3 regions of the Pseudodesulfovibrio karagichevae genome follow, and region 2 is predicted to be linked to each of the others. Evidence: predicted binding sites of a transcription regulator. Region 2 holds the regulator's gene; each other region holds the start of a gene.
The links. The regulator sigma-54, encoded in region 2, starts transcription at its own class of promoters, with help from an activator protein. The targets are predictions, from matches to a motif close to CTGGCACGGNNNNTGCTT.
Positions count from the first base shown of each region.

Region 1: nifJ (pyruvate:ferredoxin (flavodoxin) oxidoreductase) is a predicted target of sigma-54. The motif match lies at 2,641-2,658, and genes of this name have one in related genera.
Region 3: flgB (flagellar basal body rod protein FlgB) is a predicted target of sigma-54. The motif match lies at 5,206-5,223, and genes of this name have one in related genera.

Region 1 covers NZ_JBGLYH010000029.1:29,730-37,607, reverse strand. Annotated here, with positions in the region: gene AB6M95_RS11170 (hybrid sensor histidine kinase/response regulator) at 1-390, shown strand, start outside; gene AB6M95_RS11165 (sigma-54-dependent transcriptional regulator) at 392-1,831, shown strand; gene AB6M95_RS11160 (DNA-3-methyladenine glycosylase I) at 1,840-2,403, shown strand; gene nifJ (pyruvate:ferredoxin (flavodoxin) oxidoreductase) at 2,739-6,329, shown strand; gene AB6M95_RS11150 (L-lactate permease) at 6,441-7,878, shown strand, end outside.
Region 2 covers NZ_JBGLYH010000004.1:25,229-33,106, forward strand. Annotated here, with positions in the region: gene kdsA (3-deoxy-8-phosphooctulonate synthase) at 1-483, shown strand, start outside; gene AB6M95_RS02525 (KdsC family phosphatase) at 476-1,000, shown strand; gene lptC (LPS export ABC transporter periplasmic protein LptC) at 1,001-1,618, shown strand; gene AB6M95_RS02535 (LptA/OstA family protein) at 1,602-2,459, shown strand; gene lptB (LPS export ABC transporter ATP-binding protein) at 2,460-3,185, shown strand; gene rpoN (RNA polymerase factor sigma-54) at 3,424-4,833, shown strand; gene hpf (ribosome hibernation-promoting factor, HPF/YfiA family) at 4,870-5,412, shown strand; gene AB6M95_RS02555 (PTS sugar transporter subunit IIA) at 5,415-5,864, shown strand; gene rapZ (RNase adapter RapZ) at 5,883-6,764, shown strand; gene AB6M95_RS02565 (PTS sugar transporter subunit IIA) at 6,767-7,204, shown strand; gene AB6M95_RS02570 (PTS sugar transporter subunit IIB) at 7,215-7,679, shown strand; gene AB6M95_RS02575 (PTS sugar transporter subunit IIC) at 7,706-7,878, shown strand, end outside.
Region 3 covers NZ_JBGLYH010000046.1:21,907-29,784, reverse strand. Annotated here, with positions in the region: gene AB6M95_RS14415 (FliI/YscN family ATPase) at 1-546, opposite strand, end outside; gene AB6M95_RS14410 (FliH/SctL family protein) at 549-1,298, opposite strand; gene fliG (flagellar motor switch protein FliG) at 1,285-2,283, opposite strand; gene fliF (flagellar basal-body MS-ring/collar protein FliF) at 2,287-3,882, opposite strand; gene fliE (flagellar hook-basal body complex protein FliE) at 3,933-4,262, opposite strand; gene flgC (flagellar basal body rod protein FlgC) at 4,280-4,717, opposite strand; gene flgB (flagellar basal body rod protein FlgB) at 4,718-5,128, opposite strand; gene AB6M95_RS14380 (tetratricopeptide repeat protein) at 5,563-6,126, shown strand; gene AB6M95_RS14375 (IMP cyclohydrolase) at 6,585-7,181, shown strand; gene hflX (GTPase HflX) at 7,561-7,878, shown strand, end outside.

The DNA of each region.
Region 1 (7,878 bases), on a different contig from region 2:
TCGCACACCCTGGGCGCGCGCATCCTCTTCGTGGAGGACGACGCCGATCAGCTCCAGACCACGCCGCGCCTGCTCGAAACCATGGGCTACGTGGTGGAGGGCCAGGAAAGCCCGCTGTCGGCCCTGCGCCGGGTCAACGACATGCCCGGCGAATTCGATCTGGTCATCACCGACTACGACATGCCCGGCATGAGCGGAACCCAGCTGGCCCGGCGGCTGGCGGTCATCGACCGGGAGCTGCCCGTGATCCTCATTTCCGGCCGCGAGGACGCGGTCTCTGCAGCCGCGGACTTGCCGAACATCCGTCTCGTGGTTATCAAGCCCTATGACAAGCAGGATTTGTCCCGAGCCATCGGCTCGGTACTGAGCGACGACAAGCAAGGGGAATGAAGTGGCCGAGATACTGATCATAGACGACGACCTCGATGTCTGCGAGACCATGGAGAGCCTGATCACCAGGCTGACCCATGAGTGCGTTTCCGCCCATACCCTGGATGCCGGGCTGAGGTTGATGCACAAGAAGGCCTTCGACGTGATCTTTCTGGACGTCCGCCTGCCCGACGGCAACGGCCTGGACATCCTGCCCGACATCATGGCCATGCCCGACCCGCCCGAGGTCATCATCCTGACCGGCAAGGGCGACCCGGACGGCGCGGAGCTCGCCATCCGCGGCGGGGTCTGGGACTACCTGCTCAAACCGTCCAGCATCCGCGAGATCTCCCTGACCCTGGGCCGGGCGCTCAAGTACCACGAGGAAAAGCGCGGCCGGGACGGCGACCGGGGCCTGGAGCTGAACGGCGTGGTCGGCGACAGCCCGATCATCAAGGTCAGCTTCAACCTCCTGTCCCAGGCGGCCCGGTCCGAGACCAACGTACTCATCACCGGCGAGACCGGCACGGGCAAGGAGCTGTTCGCCTCCACCATCCACGCCAATTCCAAGCGCAAGTCCGGCAACTTCGTGGTCGTGGACTGCGCCGGGCTGACCGAATCCCTGCTCGAATCCACCCTGTACGGCCACCGCAAGGGCGCCTTCACCGGGGCCCAGAGCGACCGCATCGGGCTGGTCAAGCTGGCCGACGGCGGCACCCTGTTCCTGGACGAAGTGGGCGAAATGCCGCTGTCCATGCAGAAGGCCTTCCTGCGCGTCCTGCAGGAGCGGACCTTCCGCCCGGTGGGCGACACCCGCGAGCAGACCAGCGACTTCCGCCTGGTGGCCGCCACCAACCGGGACCTGGACGAGATGGTCGAAAAGGGAACATTCCGTTCCGATCTGCTGTATCGTCTCAAGACAATGCACATCCACATGCCGCCCCTCAGAGAGCGCCCCGAAGACATCAAGGCCCTGTGCACCTACCGGGTCACCCAGCTCTGCCGCCAGTACGGCATGCCGCCCAAATCCTTCGGCTCGGACTTCAACCCGGCCCTGGAGAGCTACGACTGGCCCGGCAACGTGCGCGAGCTGTTCAACATCCTTGAGCGGGCCGTGGTCACCTCGGGCAACGAGAAGACCCTCTACGCCATGCACCTGCCGCGCGAACTGCGCATCCAGATCGCCAAGTCGCAGATAGAGCGCATGACCAACGCGGCCCCGGACGAGGCCCCCCCCGCGCCCTACCCGGAGCCTGTCCGAAAAATCGGACAGGATATCTTCGAGGATATCTTCGAGCAGGAGCTGCCCACCCTGCGGGACTTCAAGAGCACCGCCGAGAAGGTCTACCTGGGCGAGCTCATCCGCCAGTGCGACGGCGACCTGCCCCGTATCCTCGACGTCTCCAAACTTTCGCGTTCCCACTTCTACGGCCTGCTCAAGAAGTACGGCCTGGCCCTCTAGGAGCACTCATGGCCGATTTCGACTCCTACTGCGCCTTCTGCGCCGCCCGCGACAAGGACGACGTGGACCGCGTCTACCACGACACCCGGTACGGATTCCCCATTGCCGACGACACCGAACTCTTCGCCCTGCTCGTCATGGAGATCAACCAGGCGGGCCTGAGCTGGCGGACCATCCTCAACAAGGAACAAAATTTCCGCAGGGCGTACAACGGGTTCGACATTCCCACCATAGCTGCGTATGGTGACTCGGACAGGGCCCGGCTCCTGGCCGACGCGGGCATCATCCGGAACCGCCTCAAGGTCAATGCGGCCATCCACAACGCGAACGCCGTCCTCGCCCTGCAACGGGAGCACGGATCGTTCAAGAACTGGCTGGACGCCCACCATCCCCTGGCCAAAGAGGACTGGGTCAAGCTCTTCAAGAAGCACTTCAAATTCGTGGGAGGCGAAATCGTGGGCGAATTCCTCATGAGTTCCGGATATCTGAAGGGGGCGCACGTGGATTCCTGCCCGATCCACAAAAAGATACTGGCAGCCGGCCCGGCCTGGGCCGAAGGAACCGCGCGGTGACCCCGAAATAGCCCCGTATTTCGTTGTTTTCCGGCCTGTCCTTTTTTTCGGACAGACTTCATTTTCACCCACCTGCGCCCGCTCCGGGCAAAAAGGCCCATGGTCCGTGACTTTATCATGTCCAGAATGCACATCCCGTCCTATTTTTCAGACTGACCCCATTGCCCGGACCACATCCTCCTGATCGCCCTTACACGTAATCTGCTGTAATTATTGTTGATTTAAATTTTCACAAAGTTGGCACGGATGTTGAGTATACACCGTGTCATCAAATGAACGGGTCCGCTCGGCGGACGCCATAAATTCAGACGACCCACCAATAGGAGAAGAATCGAATGTCCAAGATGAAAACGATGGATGGCAACACCGCCGCCGCATGGGTGGCCTATGCCATGAGTGAAACCGCCGCCATCTACCCCATCACGCCCTCGTCCACCATGGGCGAGATCGCCGATGAATGGGCCGCTCAAGGCCGCAAGAATATTTTCGGGCAGACCGTCGAGGTCCGCCAGCTGCAGTCCGAAGCCGGCGCCGCGGGTGCCGTGCACGGCGGCCTGGCCGGCGGCGCGCTGACCACGACCTTCACGGCTTCCCAGGGCCTGCTGCTGATGATCCCGAACATGTACAAGATCGCGGGCGAACTGCTGCCCTGCGTCTTCCACGTGTCGGCCCGCGCCCTGGCGGCCCACGCCCTGTCCATTTTCGGCGACCACCAGGACGTCATGGCCTGCCGCCAGACCGGCTTCGCCATGCTGGCCGCCGCCTCCGTCCAGGAGGTCATGGACCTCTCCCTGGTGGCGCACCTGTCCACCATCGAGGCCAGCGTGCCCTTCGTCTCCTTCTTCGACGGCTTCCGGACCTCCCATGAGATCCAGAAGATCGAGACCATCGACTACGCCGACATGAAGCCCCTGCTGAACATGGACAAGGTCGCCGAGTTCCGCAAGCGCGCCATGAACCCGGAACACCCGGACGTTCGCGGCACCGCCCAGAACCCGGACATCTACTTCCAGGGCCGTGAGGCTTCCAACTCCCACTACGAGGTCATCCCGGCCATCGTCGAGGAGTACATGAACAAGGTCTCCGCCCTCACCGGCCGCGACTACAAGCCGTTCGACTACGTCGGCGCCGCCGACGCCGAGCGCGTGATCATCTCCATGGGCTCCTCCTGCGAGACCATCGAGGAAGTGGTCAACCGTCTGGTCGCCGAAGGCGAAAAGGTCGGCCTGATCAAGGTCCGCCTGTACCGTCCGTTCTCGGCCAAGCATTTCCTGGCCGTGCTGCCCGAAACCGCCAAGTACGTGTCCGTGCTCGACCGCACCAAAGAGCCGGGCGCCCTGGGCGACCCCCTGTACCAGGACATCAGCACCGTGTTCCTGGAAAAGGGCAGCGGCCCCGTCCTCACTGCCGGCCGTTACGGCCTGGGCTCCAAGGAGTTCACGCCCGCCATGGCCAAGGCCGTGTTCGACAACATGGCGGCGTCCGCCCCCAAGACCCACTTCACCGTGGGTATCGAGGACGACGTCACCAACGCCTCCCTTGTCACGACCGGGACCCTGGACACCACCCCTGAAGGCACCGTCCAGTGCAAGTTCTGGGGTCTCGGTTCCGACGGGACGGTCGGCGCCAACAAACAGGCCATCAAGATCATCGGCGACAACACCGACATGTACGCGCAGGGCTACTTCGCCTACGACTCCAAGAAGTCCGGCGGCATCACCATCTCCCACCTGCGCTTCGGCCATTCCCCCATCCAGTCCACCTACCTGGTCACCGCAGCCGACTACGTGGCCTGCCACAACCCGAGCTACGTGCACCTGTACGACGTGCTCGACGGCATCAAGGACGGCGGCACCTTCGTGCTGAACTGCGCCTGGACCGCCGAACAGATGGACAAGGAACTGCCCGCCGCCATGCGCCGCACCATCGCGCAGAAGAACCTCAAGTTCTACGCTGTGGACGCGGTCAAGATCGCCAGCGAAGTGGGCCTGGGCGGCCGCATCAACATGGTCATGCAGACCGCCTTCTTCAAGCTGGCCGACGTCATCCCGTTCGACCAGGCCGTCGCCCTGCTCAAGGGCGGCATCGAAGCCGCCTACGGCAAGAAGGGCCCGAAGATCGTCGAAATGAACTGCGCCGCCGTTGACAAGGCCTCCGACGCCATCGTCGAGATCCCGGTCCCGGCCGCCTGGGCGACCCTGGCCGACGACGCCAAGACCGACGCCGCCGAGCCCGATTACGTCAAGAACATCATGCGCCCGGTCCTGGCCCAGAAGGGCGACGACCTGCCGGTCTCCGTCTTCTCCGTGGACGGCACCGTACCGGTCGCCACCTCCAGGTACGAGAAGCGCGGCGTGGCCATCAAGGTCCCCGAGTGGATCATGGACAACTGCATCCAGTGCAACCAGTGCGCCTTCATCTGCCCGCACTCCGCCCTGCGCCCGGTGCTGGTGACCGAGGACGAGCTGAAGAACGCCCCGGCCGCCTTCGCCGTCCAGGACGCCAAGGGCAAGGAAGTCAAGGGCATGAAGTACCGCATGCAGGTCAACACCCTGGACTGCCTGGGCTGCGGCAACTGCGCCGACATCTGCCCGGCCAAGGAAAAGGCGCTGGTCATGAAGCCCATCGCCACCCAGACCGACGAGCAGGTGCCCAACTTCGACTTCTCCGAGACCGTGTCCTACAAGGACGCCTTCAAGCGTGATTCCGTCAAGGGCTCCCAGTTCAAGCAGTCCCTCATGGAATTCTCCGGCGCTTGCGCCGGTTGCGGCGAGACCCCGTACGTCAAGGTGCTGACCCAGCTGTTCGGCGAGCGCATGATCATCGCCAACGCCACGGGCTGCTCCTCCATCTGGGGCGCTTCCGCTCCTTCGACCCCCTACTGCACCAACCGCGACGGCTTCGGCCCGGCCTGGGGCAACTCCCTGTTCGAGGACGCGGCCGAGTTCGGCTTCGGCATCGAGATGGGCGTGAACAACCGCCGCAAGGCCCTGGTGGCCAAGTGCGAAGAGGCCCTGTGCGGCGCTCCCGCCGACGTCAAGGCCGCCCTTGAGGGCTGGCTGGCCGCCAAGGACGACGCCGAGGCTTCCGCCGAAGCGGGCGCGACCCTGAAGGCCGCGCTTTCCGGCGCCACCGACGAGAACCTGAAGGCCATCGCTGCCGACGCCGACCTGTTCACCAAGAAGTCCGTCTGGATCTTCGGCGGTGACGGCTGGGCCTACGACATCGGTTACGGCGGCGTGGACCACGTGCTGGCCTCCGGCAAGGACGTGAACATCCTGGTCATGGACACCGAGGTGTACTCCAACACCGGCGGACAGTCCTCCAAGGCCACCCCGCTCGGCTCCATCGCCAAGTTCGCCGCCGCGGGCAAGGGCACCGGCAAGAAGGACCTGGGCCGCATGGCCATGACCTACGGCTACGTGTACGTGGCCTCCGTGGCCATGGGCGCGGACAAGCAGCAGATGCTCAAGGCCTTCAAGGAGGCCGAGGCCTACAAGGGACCCTCGCTGGTCATCTGTTACGCCCCGTGCATCAACCAGGGCATCAAGAAGGGCATGGGCAAGACCCAGCTCGAGCAGAAGCTGGCCGTGGCCTCCGGCTACTGGCCCCTGTACCGCTTCAACCCCGAACTCGTCGAACAGGGCAAGAACCCGTTCACTCTGGAGTCCAAGGCTCCCGACGGAACCCTGCAGGAATTCCTGTCCGGCGAAAACCGCTACGCCATGCTGGAGCGCTTCCATCCGGAGCTGTCCAAGGCGTTCCGCGAGAAACTGGAGAAGGACTACGCCGATCGCTACGCCATCCTCACCCACCTGGCCGATGCCGACTACGGCAAAGGCGAGCTGGAGGAGCCTGCCGCCTGCGAAACCGGCGTGTCGGCCGAAGCCCCGGGTTCCGGTGAACCCTGCGACGACGGCAGATAATAGTTAGAGGCATGTGCGGGACGGGGTTGTTGCGGAGGCTTCTGCCTGACCCGTCCCGCACATCTGTAGAAACCGTGAGGGTCGCTCCTCACACCCATGGAGGTTTGTTTAATGTCTATTGAAGTGCTCGCGTTAATCGCGCTGCTGCCCATCCTGGTGGCGCTCGTACTCATGGTCGGCCTGCGCTGGCCCGCCACCAAAGCCATGCCCCTCGCCTGGCTGACCGCCGCAGTCGGCGCGATCCTTGCCTGGAGCCTGCCCGTCGCCTACGTCGCCGCCCTGACCCTTCAGGGCTTCGTCACGGCCATCGGCATCCTGATCATCGTCTTCGGCGCCATCCTGATTCTCCGCACGCTCCAGCATTCCGGCGGCATGGAGACCATTCAGCACGGCATGCAGAACATCACCCCCGACCGCCGCATCCAGGCGATCATCATCGGGTACATGTTCGCCGCCTTCATCGAAGGCGCCGCCGGTTTCGGCACCCCGGCCGCCCTGGCCGCCCCGCTGCTGCTCTCCCTGGGCTTCCCGCCCCTCGCTGCAGCCATCATCTGCCTGGTCTTCAACTCCTTCCCGGTCACCTTCGGCGCGGTCGGCACCCCGGTCGTCCTGGGCCTCAAGTTCCTGGCTCCCGGCGTGGACGCCGCAGTCAAGGCCGGCACCCCGGGCCTGAACTTCGCCAACATGGGCGACTTCAACATGGTCGTCGGCCAGTGGGCCACCCTCATGCACCTGAGCATGATCTTCATCCTGCCGATCTTCATGCTCGGCTTCATCACCCGCTACTTCGGCCCCGAGCGCAGCTGGAAGCCCGGCTTCGCGGCCTGGAAGTTCTGTATTTTCGCAGCCGTGGCCTTCTCCGTGCCCTACCTGATCTTCGCCTGGAACGTCGGTCCCGAGTTCCCGTCCCTGATCGGTGGTCTCGTCGGCCTGGGCATCATCATCATCGGCGCCAAGAAGGGCTTCTGCATGCCCAAGACCACCTGGGACTTCGGTGATTCCTCCAAGTGGGATCCCGAGTGGACCGGTTCCGTGTCCGCCGACGCCTCCGAGTTCAAGGCCCACATGAGCCAGTTCCGCGCTTGGCTGCCCTACATCCTGATCGGCCTGATCCTGGTCGTGACCCGCATCCCCGAGCTCGGTCTCAAGGCCATGCTGGCCAGCCAGGCTATCAAGTTCACCAGCATCCTGGGCTTCAAGTCCGTCAACGCCTCCATCGCCTATCTGTACCTGCCCGGCACCATCCCGTTCGTCCTGGTCGCCCTGCTGACCGTGCTCATCCACGGCATGCCCGCCGACAAGGTCAAGCTCTCCTGGCTCCAGGCCATCAAGACCATGAAGAACCCGACCATCGCCCTGTTCGCGGCGGTCGCCCTGGTGTCCATCTTCCGCGGTTCCGGCATCGCCGACACCGCCCTGAACCCGCACTCCTACCCGTCCATGCCCCTGGCCATGGCCAAGGCCGTGGCCGCCATCGCGGGCAACGCCTGGCCCATGGTGGCCTCCTTCGTGGGCGGTCTCGGCGCGTTCATCACCGGCTCCAACACCG
Region 2 (7,878 bases):
CCGGCCTTCCTCTGCCGCCAGACCGACCTGCTGGTGGCCGCTGCCGAGACGGGCAGGGTGGTCAACGTCAAGAAGGGGCAGTTCCTGGCCCCCTGGGACATGAAGAACGTGGTCGACAAGCTCCGCGCGGCGGGCAACGACCAGGTCTGGCTGACCGAACGCGGCTCCACCTACGGCTACAACAACCTGGTGGTGGACATGCGCTCCATCCCGCAGATGCAGGCTTTCGGCGTGCCGGTGATCATGGACGCCACCCATTCGGTCCAGCTGCCCGGCGGGCTGGGCGGCGCTTCGGGCGGACAGCGCGAATACGTGCCGGTCCTGGCCTCGGCCGCCGTGGCTGCGGGCGCAGACGGCGTGTTCATGGAGGTCCATCCCGACCCGGACAAAGCGCTGTGCGACGGCCCCAACTCCCTGCCCCTGGCCGAGGTCGAAGCCCTCTTGAGGCGGCTTCTGGCCCTGTGGGAGATCAATCGTGGCTGACGCGACCGCACTGGCGAAAAAGATCAGGCTGCTGGTGCTAGACGTGGACGGCGTGCTGACCGACGGCGGCCTGTACTACGGCGACGACGGCATCCTTATGAAGCGCTTCAGCGTGCAGGACGGCCTCGGCATCAAGGTGGCCCAGGCCGTGGGCCTCGAGATCGGGGTCATCACCGGGCTGGACCAGAAGCCGGTGGAGAAGCGCGTCAAGGAGCTCGGGATCAAGCATTATTACGCGGGCCGTCACCGCAAGCTGCCCCTCTTCGAGAAGATGTGCGAAGAGGTCGGGGTCGCTCCGGAAGAGGCCGCCTACATGGGCGACGACTGGATCGACCTGGCCGTGATGCGCCGCGCCGGGCTGGCCCTGAGCGTGCCCAACGCGGTGCCCGAGGCGATCGAGGCCGCGGACTGGGTGTCCTCCCGCAAGGGCGGTCAGGGCGCGGTCCGCGAGGCCATTTCGTTCATCCTCGAGGCCCGGGGGCTCAAGGAACAGGCCCTGCAGCGCTGGGTGGGCTAGATGAGAGGGCGCCCGGCTCTGGTTCTCCTCATCATCTTCGCCCTGGGCCTGATCCTCGGCCTGGGCGTCAACGCGCTTTTCTTTTCCGACCCCATCCTGGAGAAGCAGGACACCGCCGAGCAGACGCCCATGTCCCGCGAGGACATGTTCGCCGACGCCGACGTCTCGGCCGAGGACATCGAACTGGTTCAGGGCAAGCAGGGCAGCATGGCCTGGAAGCTGCTGGCGAAGAGCGCCAAGTACAACCAGGAGCTCGGCATCATCGCCGTGGATTTCCCCCAGTTGACCGCCTACTTCGGCCCGGACCGCCGGGAGGTCTACGTCCAGGCCGACCGGGGCGAGGTGGACCAGGAAAACGACAACCTGACGTTGTACGACGGGGTCAGCGGCCGGTTCGGCAACATGGCCCTGGATGCGCAGCACCTTGATTATGTGGGCGCAATAGGTAAGGTGTATCTCAAGGGCGGCGTCACCGTGCGCCGTCCGGACATGACCGTCCAGGCCAAGGCCCTGGAGATCGACCTGGTCACGCGAGAACTGGTGGCCGCGGGCGGCGTGGAAGCGCTGCTGGCCCCCGAAGGGCTGGGAAGGAGTCCTTTGCATGAAAACAAGGAATAATACGTTGCTGAAAACGGTTCGCCATACGGGAATTCTGCTGATGCTGGCCCTGTTGCTGGTTCCGGCCCGGGCCATGGCCCAGGACTGGGGCGAGGTGCGCGAGGCCACGGTCAACCTCAACGTCCGCAAGGCGCCCGAACCCGGCGCCGAGCACGTGGTCACCCTGGCCAAGGGACAGCGGGTCCGGACCGATTTCCCCCAGAACGGCTGGCTGGCCGTGTTCGAACTGGGCGAGAAGGACCATGACCTGGCCAAGGCTGTGGGCTACGCCAACGCCAAATATCTCAAGGTGGTTTCGGTCGAGAAGCCCGCCGCCAAGCCCGCCCCCGCGCCCAAGAAGGACTCCGGCGAGGGCGAGGTCAAGGCCCGGGTGGCCGAGACGCCGCCCGCGCCCATCCCGGTGGGCGTGGACCCGAGCCGCATGCCGGTGAAGATCACCTCCGACCGCATGACCTACGACGAGACCGGCAAGGTCATCTCCTTCGTGGGCCACGTGGTGGCCACCCACGGCGAACTGACCCTCTGGGCCGACAAGCTCTCGGCCTACCTCTCGTCCAAGACCGACAAGAAATTCGCCGCCGACAGCGTGGACCGCATCGTGGCCGAGGGCAACGTGCGGGCCAAGAAGGGGACCACCGAGGGAACCTGCGGCATGCTGACCTACCTGGTAGGCCCGCAGATTCTCAAGATGGAACGGAACCCCAAGCTCCAGGACGGCCCCAACTCCCTGACCGGCGAGGTCATCAACTTCCACATCAAGGACGACCGGTCCGAGGTCATCGGCGGCAAGCAGCGCGTCAAGGCCGTGTTCATGACTCCCGGCAACCTGAAGGTGCAGTAGATGGCCGAGGGTCTGCGCGCAACGAACCTGTCCAAGCGGTACGGCCAGAAAGAGGTCGTGCACAACATCAACATCCAACTCGACGCGCGCGAGGTGGTCGGCCTGCTCGGCCCCAACGGCGCAGGAAAGACCACCACGTTCTACATGCTCGTGGGCATTGTCCAGCCCAACACCGGGGAGGTCTCCCTGGGCGGCCGCGTGCTCACGGGCAAGCCCCTGCACGAGCGGGCGCGCATGGGGGTCAGCTACCTGCCCCAGGAGAGCTCCATATTCAAGAAGCTGACCGTGCGCCAGAACCTGGAGATCATCCTCGAACAGACCTCCCTGACCTCGCGCCAGCAGCGGGCCAGGGCCGATGAACTCCTGGAGATGTTCACCATCACCAAGCTGGCGGACCAGGCGGCCATGTTCCTGTCCGGCGGCGAGCGGCGCAGGCTGGAGATCGCCCGGGCGCTCATCCTCGATCCGCAATTCATCCTCCTGGACGAGCCCTTCGCAGGCATCGACCCCATTGCGGTCATCGACATCCAGGAAATCATCTCCGTGCTCAAGTCCATGGACATCGGCATCCTCATCTCCGACCACAACGTCAGGGAAACCCTGAACATCTGCGACCGGGCCTACCTGGTTTACGAAGGCACGGTCATCCTGGAAGGGGCCCCGAGCGAAATCGTCAAGTCCAGCCGGGCCCGCCAGATTTATCTGGGCGAGGATTTCCGGCTTTAATCCGCCTCTCCCGTCTTTTTTTCCTCTTTCCCGATTTACACTGACCCCAAAGGTTGGTACACTTTTTTCATACCAGAATATGCTTGCTGAATTATTAGTCGAAACAGGATGTTAGCACAATTGTGTTGCATCCTTTAATCCGCTATGACATAGTTGAACCGGGAAAAATGTACGGTAGTCGAAAAAAAGTTTCTTTATTTGGCAACCGATAAACATAACTTCAAGCGAGTAACGAATCATGGGACTGGAACTTCGGCAACAGCTCAAGCTCTCACAGCAACTGGTCATGACGCCCCAGTTGCAGCAGGCCATCAAGCTGCTGCAGTTGTCGCGCCTTGAGCTGCTGGAGACGGTGCAGCAGGAATTGTTGGAGAATCCTTTCCTTGAAGAGACCGAGACCGACACCGAGGTTCCTGACAAGACGGAAGTCCTGACCGAGTCCCAGGCCGAGGAGGAACTGGTCCGCAACGCGGACTGGGAGAACTATCTCGGCGAATTCTCGTCCACCTCCAAGCAGGCCCTGTCCCGTGACATGGAGATGCCCGAGGAGGGCATGTCCTTCGAGGCCCGCCTGGCCTCCAAGCCCTCGCTCGAAGGGCACCTGAACTGGCAGATGCGCCTGTCGAATTTCACCGAGCACGAACTGGCCATCGGCGACGTCATTCTCGGCAACCTCGACTCCAACGGCTACCTGCAGGCCTCCCCGGAGGAGCTGGCCGCCATGGTCCAGGCCACCGAAGAGGAAATAGCGGCGGTCCTGCACCGAGTCCAGCATCTGGACCCGGTGGGCGTGGGCGCCCGCACCCCGCAGGAATGCCTGTTGGTCCAGATGGAGGTCCTCGGATACGACGACCCGATCATGGTTTCCCTGGTGCGCGATCACCTGGAGGACCTGGAGAAGAACCGCTACAAGCCCCTGGCGCGCAAGTTCAAGATCTCCATGGACGAGCTCAAGGCCTACCTGGACCTGATGCAGACCCTCGATCCCATGCCGGGCGCCAACTTCTCCAGCACCGAGCCGCACTACGTCAGCCCGGACGTATTCGTCTACAAGTACGGCGAGGACTTCGTCATCATCCTCAACGAGGACGGTATGCCGAGGCTCCAGATGAACACCTTCTACATGGATTCCATGAAGGGCGCGGCCGACAAGGAGAAGGAATATTTTCAGGAAAAGATGCGTTCCGCCGCATGGTTGATGAAAAGCCTGTACCAGCGGCAGCGAACCCTGTATAAAGTAGTTGAGAGCATTGTCGGCTTCCAACGGGCATTCTTCGAGGAGGGCGTGACAAAGCTCAAACCCCTGATCCTCAAGGAGGTGGCGGAAGACATCGAAATGCACGAATCCACCGTGAGCCGGATTACAACCAGCAAGTACGTTTCAACGCCGCACGGCATTTTCGAGCTGAAGTTCTTCTTCAACTCGGCCCTGGATCTGAACGACGGTTCCCAGGTGGGCTCGGAGAGCGTCAAGGCGCTCATCAAGCAAATGATCGCAGACGAAGACACGAAGAAACCGCTCAGCGACGAGCGAATCGGCGAAATCCTCCAGGAAAAGCTGGAAGTGAACATCGCCCGGCGTACGGTCGCCAAATACCGCTCGGCCATGGGTATTCCTTCGTCTTCAAAACGTAAGCAGTACTTCTAGGTTCTGCTTGAAGCACTCTCAACCAGGAGGCAGCGTATGAACATCAGCTTCACTTTCAAGAACTTCGAGCCTTCCGATCACCTCAAGGGGTATGCGGAAAAGCGTTTTGAAAAGGTAGCAAGATACGTTTCCGACGCGGAGGCTGATCTCCAGGTCAACCTGCTGGTCGACAAGTTCCGCCACAAGGCGGACGTGATCCTGAACTCGGATCGCATCCATATCTCGGCCTACGAAGACTCTGAAGACATGTACTCCACCATTGACATGGTCCTGGACAAGCTGGAAGCCCAGCTCCGCAAGATGCGTGAAAAGATGAAGAACCGCCCCAGACAGGCGCGTCCCAATAAAATGGTGCAGATGAACTACCTGTCCTACGAGGACATCGCTCCCGGTTCGTCCCCCACCATCGTCGGCACCGATGCATACGAGCCCAAGCCCATGTCCGTGGACGAGGCAGCCATGCAGCTCGATGCCCGTGACAATGAATTCCTGGTCTTCCTCAATGCGGAGACCGACGGCGTCAACGTGATATACAAGAGAAAGAACGGCGATTACGGCCTCATCGACCCCGGAAACTAAGCATGAAACTCAGTGATTACCTGGCGAAGGAGCTGATCCTTCCCGAACTCAAGTCCGAGACCAAGTCGGACGTATTGAATGAACTCGTCGCCCCCCTGGGCGAACAATATCCAGAGATGGACACGGACCATGCGGTCCGTGTCCTTCTCGATCGTGAACGGCTCGGCTCCACCGGCATCGGGGACGGCATCGCCATCCCCCACGGCAAGCTTGAGGACCTGGAAAAGGTCATCGTGGTCGTGGGCCGCAGCCGAAACGGTGTGGAGTTCGAGGCGCTCGACCACAGCCCGTGCACCATCTTTTTCCTGGTGCTCGCCCCGGAACAGGTGGCGGGCATGCACCTGCGCGTCCTGGCCCAGATTTCCCGTCTTCTCAAGGACGAGGAATTCCGCAAGGCGTTCCTGTCGGCCGATGACCTCGAGGCCCTCTGGGCTCTCCTCAAGGGCGTGTAACTCCATGGACGGACTCCGTTGACCTCGACCAACCCCTTTCCCGTGGTGATCGTCACCGGGCTCTCCGGGTCCGGCAAGAGTACCGCAATCCGGGTCTTCGAAGACTTGGGGTTCTTCTGTATCGACGGGCTGCCTTCCGAGATGTCGCCCAAGCTGGCCGACCTCATCCTCTCCTTCGACACCAAGTACCGCGGCCTGGCGCTCGGCATGGACCTGCGCCAGTTCGAGTTCGTGGACGGGTGGGGTAAGGCCCTGGAAGGGTTCGCCGAACTCGGCATCACCCCGCAGGTCCTGTTTCTCGAGGCCAAGATGGCCGAACTGGTCCGCCGCTACGCCACCACCCGTCGCCCGCACCCCCTGGAGTGCCGCAACCTCGGCCTGGAGCAGGCCCTGGAGATGGAGAAAAAGCTCCTGGAGCCCGTGCGGCGCGGGGCGGTCCTGGTCCTGGACACCACGGACTATTCCATCCACGACCTGCGCCGGGTCATCCAGGCCAAGTGGTCCTCCCTTGAGGACGTGAGCTTGGGCATGCGGGTGCACATCATCACCTTCGGCTTCAAGTATGGGGTTCCGTCCGAGGCCGATCTGGTTTTCGACCTCCGCTTTCTGCCCAACCCCTATTTCGACAAGTCCCTGCGCCCCATGTCCGGCCTGGACAAAGCGGTCTCCGACTATGTCCTGGGCAACCCCACGGGGGCGGGCTTCATCAAGCGGTTTCATGAATTTCTGCTCTATCTCCTGCCGCTTTACGCCGAAGAAGGCCGCTACAGGATCACCCTGGCCCTGGGCTGTACCGGCGGCCGCCACCGGTCGGTTTCCGTGGCCGAGTCGGTGCTGGCAACCCTGAAGGAAAAAGGGTATACGGTTTCGATCGAACATCGACACATGGAACTCGGTTAGACATGGCTGCAAACACTGACAAAAAAGATGTCGTGATCGGCGTGGTGCTGGTTACCCACGGATCCTTCGGCGAGAGCCTGCTCAAGGCCGCGGAAATGGTCATGGGACCGCAGGAAAACTGCCTGGCCGTCGGCATCGACGTGCAGAAGGGCGTGGACGAGGCCCTGGAAGGGGTGCGCAAGGCGATCCAGTCCCTGGAGCAGGGCAAGGGCGTCCTGGCCCTGACCGACCTGTTCGGCGGTTCCCCCACGACCATGTCCCTCTCCCTCATGAAGTCCGAAAATCTCGAAGTCATCACCGGCGTCAATCTCCCCATGGTTGTGGCCGCGCTGCAGGCCCGGTCCATGAAACTGCCCGAGCTGGCCGACAAGGTCATGGAAGCGGGGCAGCAGGGGATCAAGGTCGCCGGGGCGATGCTGCGCAAAAAAGCAAAGAAATAGGTATGATGCCGTGACTCTCGTTCGTATCGACAACCGCTTGATTCACGGCCAGATCATTGAGACGTGGCTGCCGTACACCGGCGCCAAGAACGTTGTCGTGGCCAACGACGAACTGGCCCACGACATCCTCCAGCAGGAGATCATGTCCCTGGCCATCCCCCAGGCCGTGAAGAGTTCCTTCGTCACCGTGGACGAGGTGCCCGCGATCATGTCCAAGCTCTTCTCCGCGCCGGGCGATCATGACACCATCATCCTCTTTTCCAGCTGTTCCGATGCCCGCCGCGCCTTTGACTCCGGGTTCGATTTCCACGTGCTGAACATCGGCAACGTCCACTACAGCCCGGGCAAGCGCCAGATCTCCCCGAGCGTGGCCCTGTCCGACGAGGACGAGACCTGCCTGCGCCACCTGAACCGCAAGGGCGTCGAACTCGACTTCCGCTGCGTGCCCAACGATCCCGTGCAGGTGAGGTTCTAGGCCATGATCGTTCAGCACACCCTCGCCTGGTTCGCCATGGTCGCTTTTTTTTTGCCCTCTTTTCCCAGTTCCGCTCGTCCTTAACCATTGGTCTGCTTGAGCGCCCCCTGGTGGTCGGCTTCTTCTGGGGCGCGGCCACGGGCGAGTATACCACCAGCCTGTACATCGCCATATTCTTCGAACTGTTCTGGCTCGACCT
Region 3 (7,878 bases), on a different contig from region 2:
GATGTCCGCCTTGGTGTAGCGGGCCATCATGCCCAGCGTGGTGGATTTGCCCACGCCGGAACCGGCCATGATGCCGACGCGCTGGCCCTTGCCGAGCGTCAAAAGGGCGTTGACCGAGCGGATGCCGACGTCGAGCGGCTCGTTGATGCGCGGGCGCTCCAGCGGGTTGGGCGGTTCGCGGTGCAGGGGGGCGAAGGTTTTGGCGTGGATGGGGCCCTTGCCGTCCAGGGGGTCGCCGAAGGCGTCCACGGCCCGGCCGAGCAGGGCGCTGCCCACCGGGATGTGCGGCGGGGTGGCCGCGTTCTGGATGAGCGAGCCGGGGCCGATGCCGCGCATGTCCGAGTAGGGCATGAACAGGCACGCCCCGTCGCGGAAGCCGACCACCTCGGCCGGAATGGGGTCGTGGCCCGTGGGCAGGAGATAGCAGACCGAGCCGAGCGGGGCCTTGATGCCGTGTCCCTCGGCGATGAGGCCGACCACCTTGGTGACCTTGCCGAAGGTCTGGCAGGGATCGAGCTCTTCCAGCAGTCCGAGCCGAGAATCCATGCCTACTCCTTGTCTCCGGCGGTGACCTGGTCGGCCAGTTGGTCGAAGATGGGCTCCACGAGCTTCCAGCGGGTGTCGATGGTGTTGTCCACCTTGCCGCCCTCGGCCTCGATGACCACGCCGCCCATCTCGATGGAGGCGTCTGCCTTGACGGTCCAGTACTTGAGGGTGGGGTTGCGGTCCTGTATCTCCTTGACGAACTCGTCGAGCTCGGCGGTCTCGTCGGGGTGGCAGCGGATCTCGATCCGTCGCTGGGACTCGATGCGCTCCAGGGCCTCGGTCATGAGGGCCTGAAGTGCCTGGCCGCGCTTCTCGTCCAGCTCCACCTTGAGGGTTTTTTTCAGGGCCAGGCGGATGAGCGTGATCACGTCCTGCCGCCGGGTCTCGTAAATGTCGGCGCCCTGGGCGCCGATCTGGGCGAACAGGGCCTCGGCCTTGGCCGAGACGTCCTTGATGTGCTGGTCCACGAACTCCTGGGCCTCGGCGATGCCCTGGGCGAATCCCTCGTGCCGTGCCGTGGCGCGCAACGCCTCGGCCTCGAGCTCGGCCAGCATCTTGATCTCCTTGGCCGCGTCGCGGGCCTTTTCTCGCACGCGGGCCAGGTACTCCTCGTTGGTCGAGTCGTCCCAGATGAGCTGGCGCTTGCCCTCCAGCTCCTGGATGGTCATTTCATCCGGGCCGGGCGTATCCATGCCCACCACGACCTTGCCGGTCATGCGCGGACGGTGGCTCTGGAACTTAGATAAAGACATCGCTGCCACCTCGGCTGATGACGATCTTGCCCTCGTCCTCCAGGCGGCGGACGGTCTTGACGATGGACTGCTGGGCGGCCTCCACCTCGGAGAGCTTCTTGGGCGGCATGATCTCCAGGTCTTCCTTGATCATGGCCGAGGCGCGCTCGGACAGGTTCTTGAAGAACTTCTCGCGCAGGTCCTCGCTCGCGCCCTTGAGCGCCACGGTGAGGTCCTCGTTGGAGACCTCCTTGAGCAGCTCGCGGATGGCGATGTCGTCGATGCCCTTGACGTCCTCGAACACGAACATGAGGTTGCGGATGTCCTCGGCCATCTGGGTGGACTCCTCCTCGATCTCGGACAGGACCTCTTCCTCGGTGTTGCGGTCCACGGCGTTGAGGATTTCGGCCACGGAATTGACGCCGCCGACCTTCTTGCCTTCCTTGCCGCCCATGGCGATGAGCTGGCTCTGGAGGACCTTGTCGACCTCCATGAGCATCTCCTCGGCCACGGCCTCGAGCTTGGCCAGGCGCATGAGCACCTCGGCGCGCACGCCCGCGGGCAGGTTCTGGATGAGCTCGGCGGCCTGGTCCGGGTGCAGGTGGCCCAGAATGAGGGCCAGGGTCTGCGGGTGCTCGTTGCGCAGGATCTGGGCCAGGATGCGCGGGCTGACGTTCTCCAGCTCCTGGAACGGCGTGGGGCCGGTGTCCAGGTCCAGGGAATCCATGATGTACTTGGCGGTCTCCGCGTCCAGGGATTGGGTCAGCAGCCGCTTGACCTGTTCCGGTCCGCCCACCAGGAGCTCCGCGCCGTAAGCCAGGGCCTCGTTGTACTCCTTGAGCACTTCCAGGACCTCCTCCTTGGGAACGGAGTCGGTTTCGAGCATGGCCTTGGACACGGCGGCGATCTCGTTGCGCTCCATGCGCTTGAATACCTCCGCCGTGAACTTCTCTCCCAGGGAGAGGAGCACGATGGCCGTTTTCTGGGGGCCGGTGAAGTCTGCCATTTCTTACGCCTCCTGGGTAAGCCAGGTTCTGAGCAGGTGGACCGCCTGGTCGAGGTTCTCGTCGGACAGCTGGATGGCGTGGTTCTTGGCGTTTTCGAGCCGCCTTGAGGCGTCCAGAGCCTCTTCGTCCATGTCGTCCTCCTCCAGCGCCAGCCGCTCGGAACCGGGTAGCCCGGCCATCTCCTCGATCTCCTGCTCGGCGACCCTCGGCCGGATCAGGGCCATGACCACCGGGCGGACGACCAGGATGAGGAAGAGGAAGATCAGCAGTCCGTTCAGGAACGGCTTGCCCAGCCGCTGGGCGTACTCCAGCATGGTCCGCATCAGGGAATCGCCGCTGGCCAGCTGCGGTTCGCCGAACGAGATGTTGCTGACCTCGATGGTGTCGCCGCGTTGCGCATCGAACCCGACCGCGTTCTCGATCAGGGTGCGGATGCGGTTGATCTCCTCGGCGGAGCGGGGCACATAGACCTGCTTGCCGTCGGCGTCCGCCTGCCACGTCCCGTCCACAATAACCGCAACGGTCAGACGTTTCAATTGTCCGACGGGGGCTACGATATTTTCTTCCTGCTTGTCGATCTCGAAGTTGGTGGTACGGGAGTTGCGCGTGGAGTCCTGGGTGGTCTGGGTGCCGGTGAAGCCGTCGCCGCGGAAGTTGGTGTCCGGCGAATTGCTGGCGCCCAGGTTGGCCGCGCCGTTGGTGGTTTCCTCATTGCGGGTCTCGGAGCGGACCACCGCGCTGTTGGGATCGTAGGTCTCCTTGCGCACGGTCCGCTGGCTGAAGTCGAGGTCCGCGTTGACGCGGGCGATGACCTTTTCCGGGCCCACGGCCGGTCCGAGCAGTTCGAGGATGCGGCGCTGCAGCTTGGCCTCGACGCCCGCCTTGTGTTCGAGCTGGGCGTTGGACATGGCCAAGCCGGTGGATTCGTCCTCCGGGGTGTACAAGGGATGCCCCTTCATGTCCGTGACCGTGATGTTCTTGGGTTCAAGCCCTTCCACAGCCATGGACACCAGGTTGACGATGCCCTTGATCTCGTCGGGCTCGAGCTTGCCGTCACCCTTGAGCTGCAGGACGATGGACGCGGACGGCGCGATCTGGTCCTCGATGAACAGGGACTTCTGCGGGATGACCAGGTGCACCCTGGCCTTGTCCACGATGGGAAATTCCGTGATGGTGCGGGCCAGTTCGCCCTGGAGCGCCCGCTGGTAGTTGACGTGCTGGACAAAGTCGGTCTGGCCGATCTGGACCTCGTCGAAGATCTCGAAGCCGATGCCCTGGCCGTGCAGGTTGCCCTCGCCGGCCACCTTGAGCCGGAGCTCGTAGACCCGGTCGGCCGGCACCATGATGGTCGTGCCGTTGTTCTCGAGCTTGTAGTCCTCTTTCTGTGCCTGGAGCATGCCCACCACCCGGGATGCGTCCTCGGGATAGAGGTTGGTCATCAGGACCCGGTAGTCCGGCTTGTTCATCCAGTAGATCATCAGCGCGAAGGAGACGACCACGGCGGCGGCCAGTCCCCCGATGAGGATGCGCTGGGACACGGTGCGGTCGGTCCACAGCCCTTGCATCTTGGACCAGTATTCTGCGACGAACGGAGGCATCTTCTATTTCTCCAGCTTGCGTTGGCGGTGTGTTCCGGTTGCAAAGACGCCTAGAAGGGCATCTGCATGATTTCCTTGTACGCGGTCATGATCTTGGAGCGGACGGCGCCGGTCATCTGCATGGCCATGCCCGCCTTCTGCATGGAGATCATCAACTCATGCACGTTCTGGGTCTTGCCGGAGGCGAATTCCTCGATCATGGTCTCCTTGGTCTCCTGGAGGTCGTTGACCTTGACCAGGGAGGACTTGAGGGTGTCCTGGAAGCTCGTGACGGGGGCCTGGGGCTTCTTGAGGCTCTGGGCGACCGTGGAGTCCACCGTGCGGCGGCGGATGTCCATGGCGTTCTGATAGGCATTGAAGGCGACGCTTTTGACGACCATTTACTCTTCTCCTTTTCCTACTGACCGATGGTCAGGGCCTTCTGGAACATTCGCTTGACGCCCTCGATGGTCTGGACGTTGGCTTCGTATCCGCGCATGGTCTGCATCATGTTCGCCATCTCCTCGACCACGTTGATGTCCGGGTAGAACACGTACCCCTGGTCGTTGGCGTCGGGATGGTTGGGCTCGTAGACCTGCTTGAACGGGCGCTGGTCCTGGGTGACGCCCAGCACCTTGACCCCTTCCAGGTTGCGGTTGAGCTGGTCCTGCATGGCCTGGTCGAAGGGCGAGTAGACCGGTGTGGCCTCGAAGGAGACCGACTTGCGCTGGTACGGGCCGCCCGTCTCGGTCTTGGTGGTCCGGATGTTGGCCATGTTCATGGAAATGACGTTCAGCTGCGCCCGCTGGGCCGTGAGCCCGGACGCGCCGATGTCGAGTGCGGTCATGAGATCCATTTACTTGCTCCCTTCCTGAATCACCTTGGTCATGCCGTCGAAGCTCTTCTTGATGACCGATGCCAGGGCGTTGTACATCATGGTGTTTTTGGCGTTGGTGGCCATTTCCTTGTCCAGGTTGACCTCGTCCTGGCCGTAGATCTCGCGGGCCCGGAAATCCTCCAGGCCTTCGCCCTTGAACCCGTCGGGGTCGAAGGTGGCGGGCAGGTGGTCCTGCTTGGTGCGGGTGAGCTTGCCCAGGGCGTCCTGGTTCAGGGCCGCCTGGAGCTGACTTTCGAATTCGATGCGGCGCGCCTTGTAACCGGGCGTGTTCACGTTGGCGATGTTGCCCGTGACGATATTTTGACGTTCCAGGCGCAGGTCCAAGACCTTGGCCGTTATGTTCAGGTGTTGCTCGAAAAGTCCTCGCATCCCTTGCTCCTCCTTCGTTCGCGTGACGGTTGGGGGTCCGGCGGGGGAATGTTTTTCCGCCGGGTCCGCAGGAGGCTAAGCAACTCCCGTTCCAATCAAACAACTACTTGAAATTGAATAGAATCTGTGAAAAGCAAGAGGTCGGGCGTCAGACTCCCGCACGGAATCCCCGGCGCGGCCCGCGCCGAACGGGGCGAAAAAACAGGGTAGATTCTTCCTCCCGGACCAGTTTCGGCTGCGGAAGGGCAGGGTGCCGCTTCCCGGTAGTATGCATGCAAACTGAATTTTATCAGTATGTTGCGTGCGGCGCGAACTGACGTCAAAATCGGGATATCACCCCCTTGGCACATTGATTGCTAGATCGGTTGCGGCCGAAACGGCCATGGAGATCTTTTCAGCCCGGCCTTCGGGCAAAGGAGAAATGGAGGGGAACTATGAGTGGTCATCTGGATTACGAAATCAACAAGGAACTCGGCGAATGCTACCTGTTCATGGGTGAGCTGGACAAGGCCGAGGAGTACTACAAGAAGGCGGTCAGCTCCAACGGCGTCCATCCGGACCCGTACCTCGGGCTGGCCACGGTCGCCGTCCAGCGCGGCGATCTGGAAGACGCCGAACTGATGTACAAGAAGGCCCACAAGATCGAGCCTTCGGACAAAAGTCTTTCCGGGATAGCGCTTATCCGCATGGAGCACGGCGACAGGGACCAGGCTTTTTCCCTGTTCGTCGAGGCCATCGGCATGAATCCCGAAAACATGGTCGCCCTGTTCAGCCTGATCAGGCTCGGCCATGAACTGGAACGCATCGGCGAAATCATCCCGCACCTCGAGAATTACCTCGAAATCGATCCGGCCAAGCACGAAGTGCGCTACTCCCTGGCCGGGTGCCTCGCCTGCGTCGGGCAGAAGGACGCGGCCGTCAACGAACTCGAGACGATCTTGGAAAAGGATCCCGAGAACGGCCCGGCCAAGGAAATGCTCGAACAGTTCCGGTCCTGACAACGGTCTCCCCTCCCCGTTGATTTCCCGTCCCGCCGCCCTCGCGGAAGCGGGGCGGGAAATCAGCCTTGAGACCGTCCGGCGGCTCGCGGCCGCGTCGAGAAGACTCCCCCGGGCGGAAGGCCGGGCGGCGGCCCGTTTTTGTCGTCCTTTCTCCCCGTGCCCGGAAACGGGTGCGCTCCCTCCCCGCCGCATCCTGCGGCAGGCGTCCCCAAGAGATTCCCGTTCGTCTGGCATTACGGGCGGTTGACCATCGAGACCCGTTTGCTGCATGGCGGGATGACCGGCTAGTTGCCGGTTTTTTCGTGTTTTTTGATTCCGGATATCCAGGCGTTATGCACACCTGTGGAAAAAACACGGGTTCGCGGTCCGTTTTTCGCCGGAAACCGTGACCATCCGCGCCTTGCGTTTGGGCGGCAAATCTGGCACAGGCACTCAAAACATCAAGTGAGGTTGCGATGAATCTGTTGCCTGTGAAGAGAGCCATACTATCCGTTACCGACAAAACCGGCCTGGCCGAGTTCGCCGAATTCCTGGTCGACCAGGGGTGCGAGCTGGTGTCCACCGGGGGGACCAAGAAGATGCTGAAGGACGCGGGGCTGCCAGTCACTTCGGTGTCCGACGTCACCGATTTTCCCGAAATCCTGGGCGGCCGGGTCAAGACCCTGCACCCGCATATCCACGGCGGCATCCTGGCCGACAAGGACGACGAGGCGCACATGGAGACCCTGCGCGACTTCGGCATCGAGCCCTTCGACCTGGTCTGCGTCAATCTCTATAATTTCGCCGACGCCGTGGCCAAGGGGCTGGACCTCAAGGCGGCGGTGGAGCAGATCGACATCGGCGGACCGACCATGCTTCGGGCCACGGCCAAGAATTTCCACTCCATCTGCGTGGTCCCCGATCCCAAGTACTACGAGACGGTCCGAAAGGAGATCGAGGAGCACGGCGGCGTGACCCTGGAATTCCGCAAGGAAATGGCCACTCTGACCTTCCGGCTGACCAGCGAATACGACGCCATGATCACGAAATACCTCAGCGAGAACGACGCCTAACACGCACGGCGGCTTGCGATAGCGGGCCGTCTGCACATTTTTCGGGCTTTGCTCAATCCTCAACGTAGACGGCTACGCCTCCGGTTGAGCTTCGCCCGAGAAAATGCACAGTCGACCCACTCTCCCAAGCCTTGAGGCGTCATTCAAGAAGAACGAGGTAGGGGAGCCGCGCGGCGTCCGGGGGGATTGCCGCGCGGTGCAAGAGGGTGCATAGTCGAATCACTCCGATCAGGGAGTTGGGACCACCGGTCCCAACTCCCTGATCGGCAATGAAATTCCAGAATTTTTCGGTTGCGGAAACAGGCCGCGGGGCCGCCGCAGGCACGTTTTATCCCGGAGCGCAATCATCGCCCAGAAGCCCAAGGGCAACCTGCAAGGGTTGAAGCCCAACCAGATCAAGCGGTTATCCCGCCTGTACCAACGCCAATTCCCGACCGACGGGGTCTACAGCAACGAGCAGGCCCGCGAACTGGCCGAACTGTCCACGGACACCGGCCGCCAACTCGGCCTGCTCATCGACCGCCAGGGCAAAGTCTCCATGGTCCTGGTCGGCGACAACCGGTCCATCTACATCCCGGAGCTGCCGCGTGCGCGCATGAGTTCGGGGCGGCTACGCGGCCTGCGTCTGCTGCACACCCACCTGGCCGAGGAGAGCCTGAGCCAGGAGGACCTCATGGACATGGTCTTCCTGCGGCTC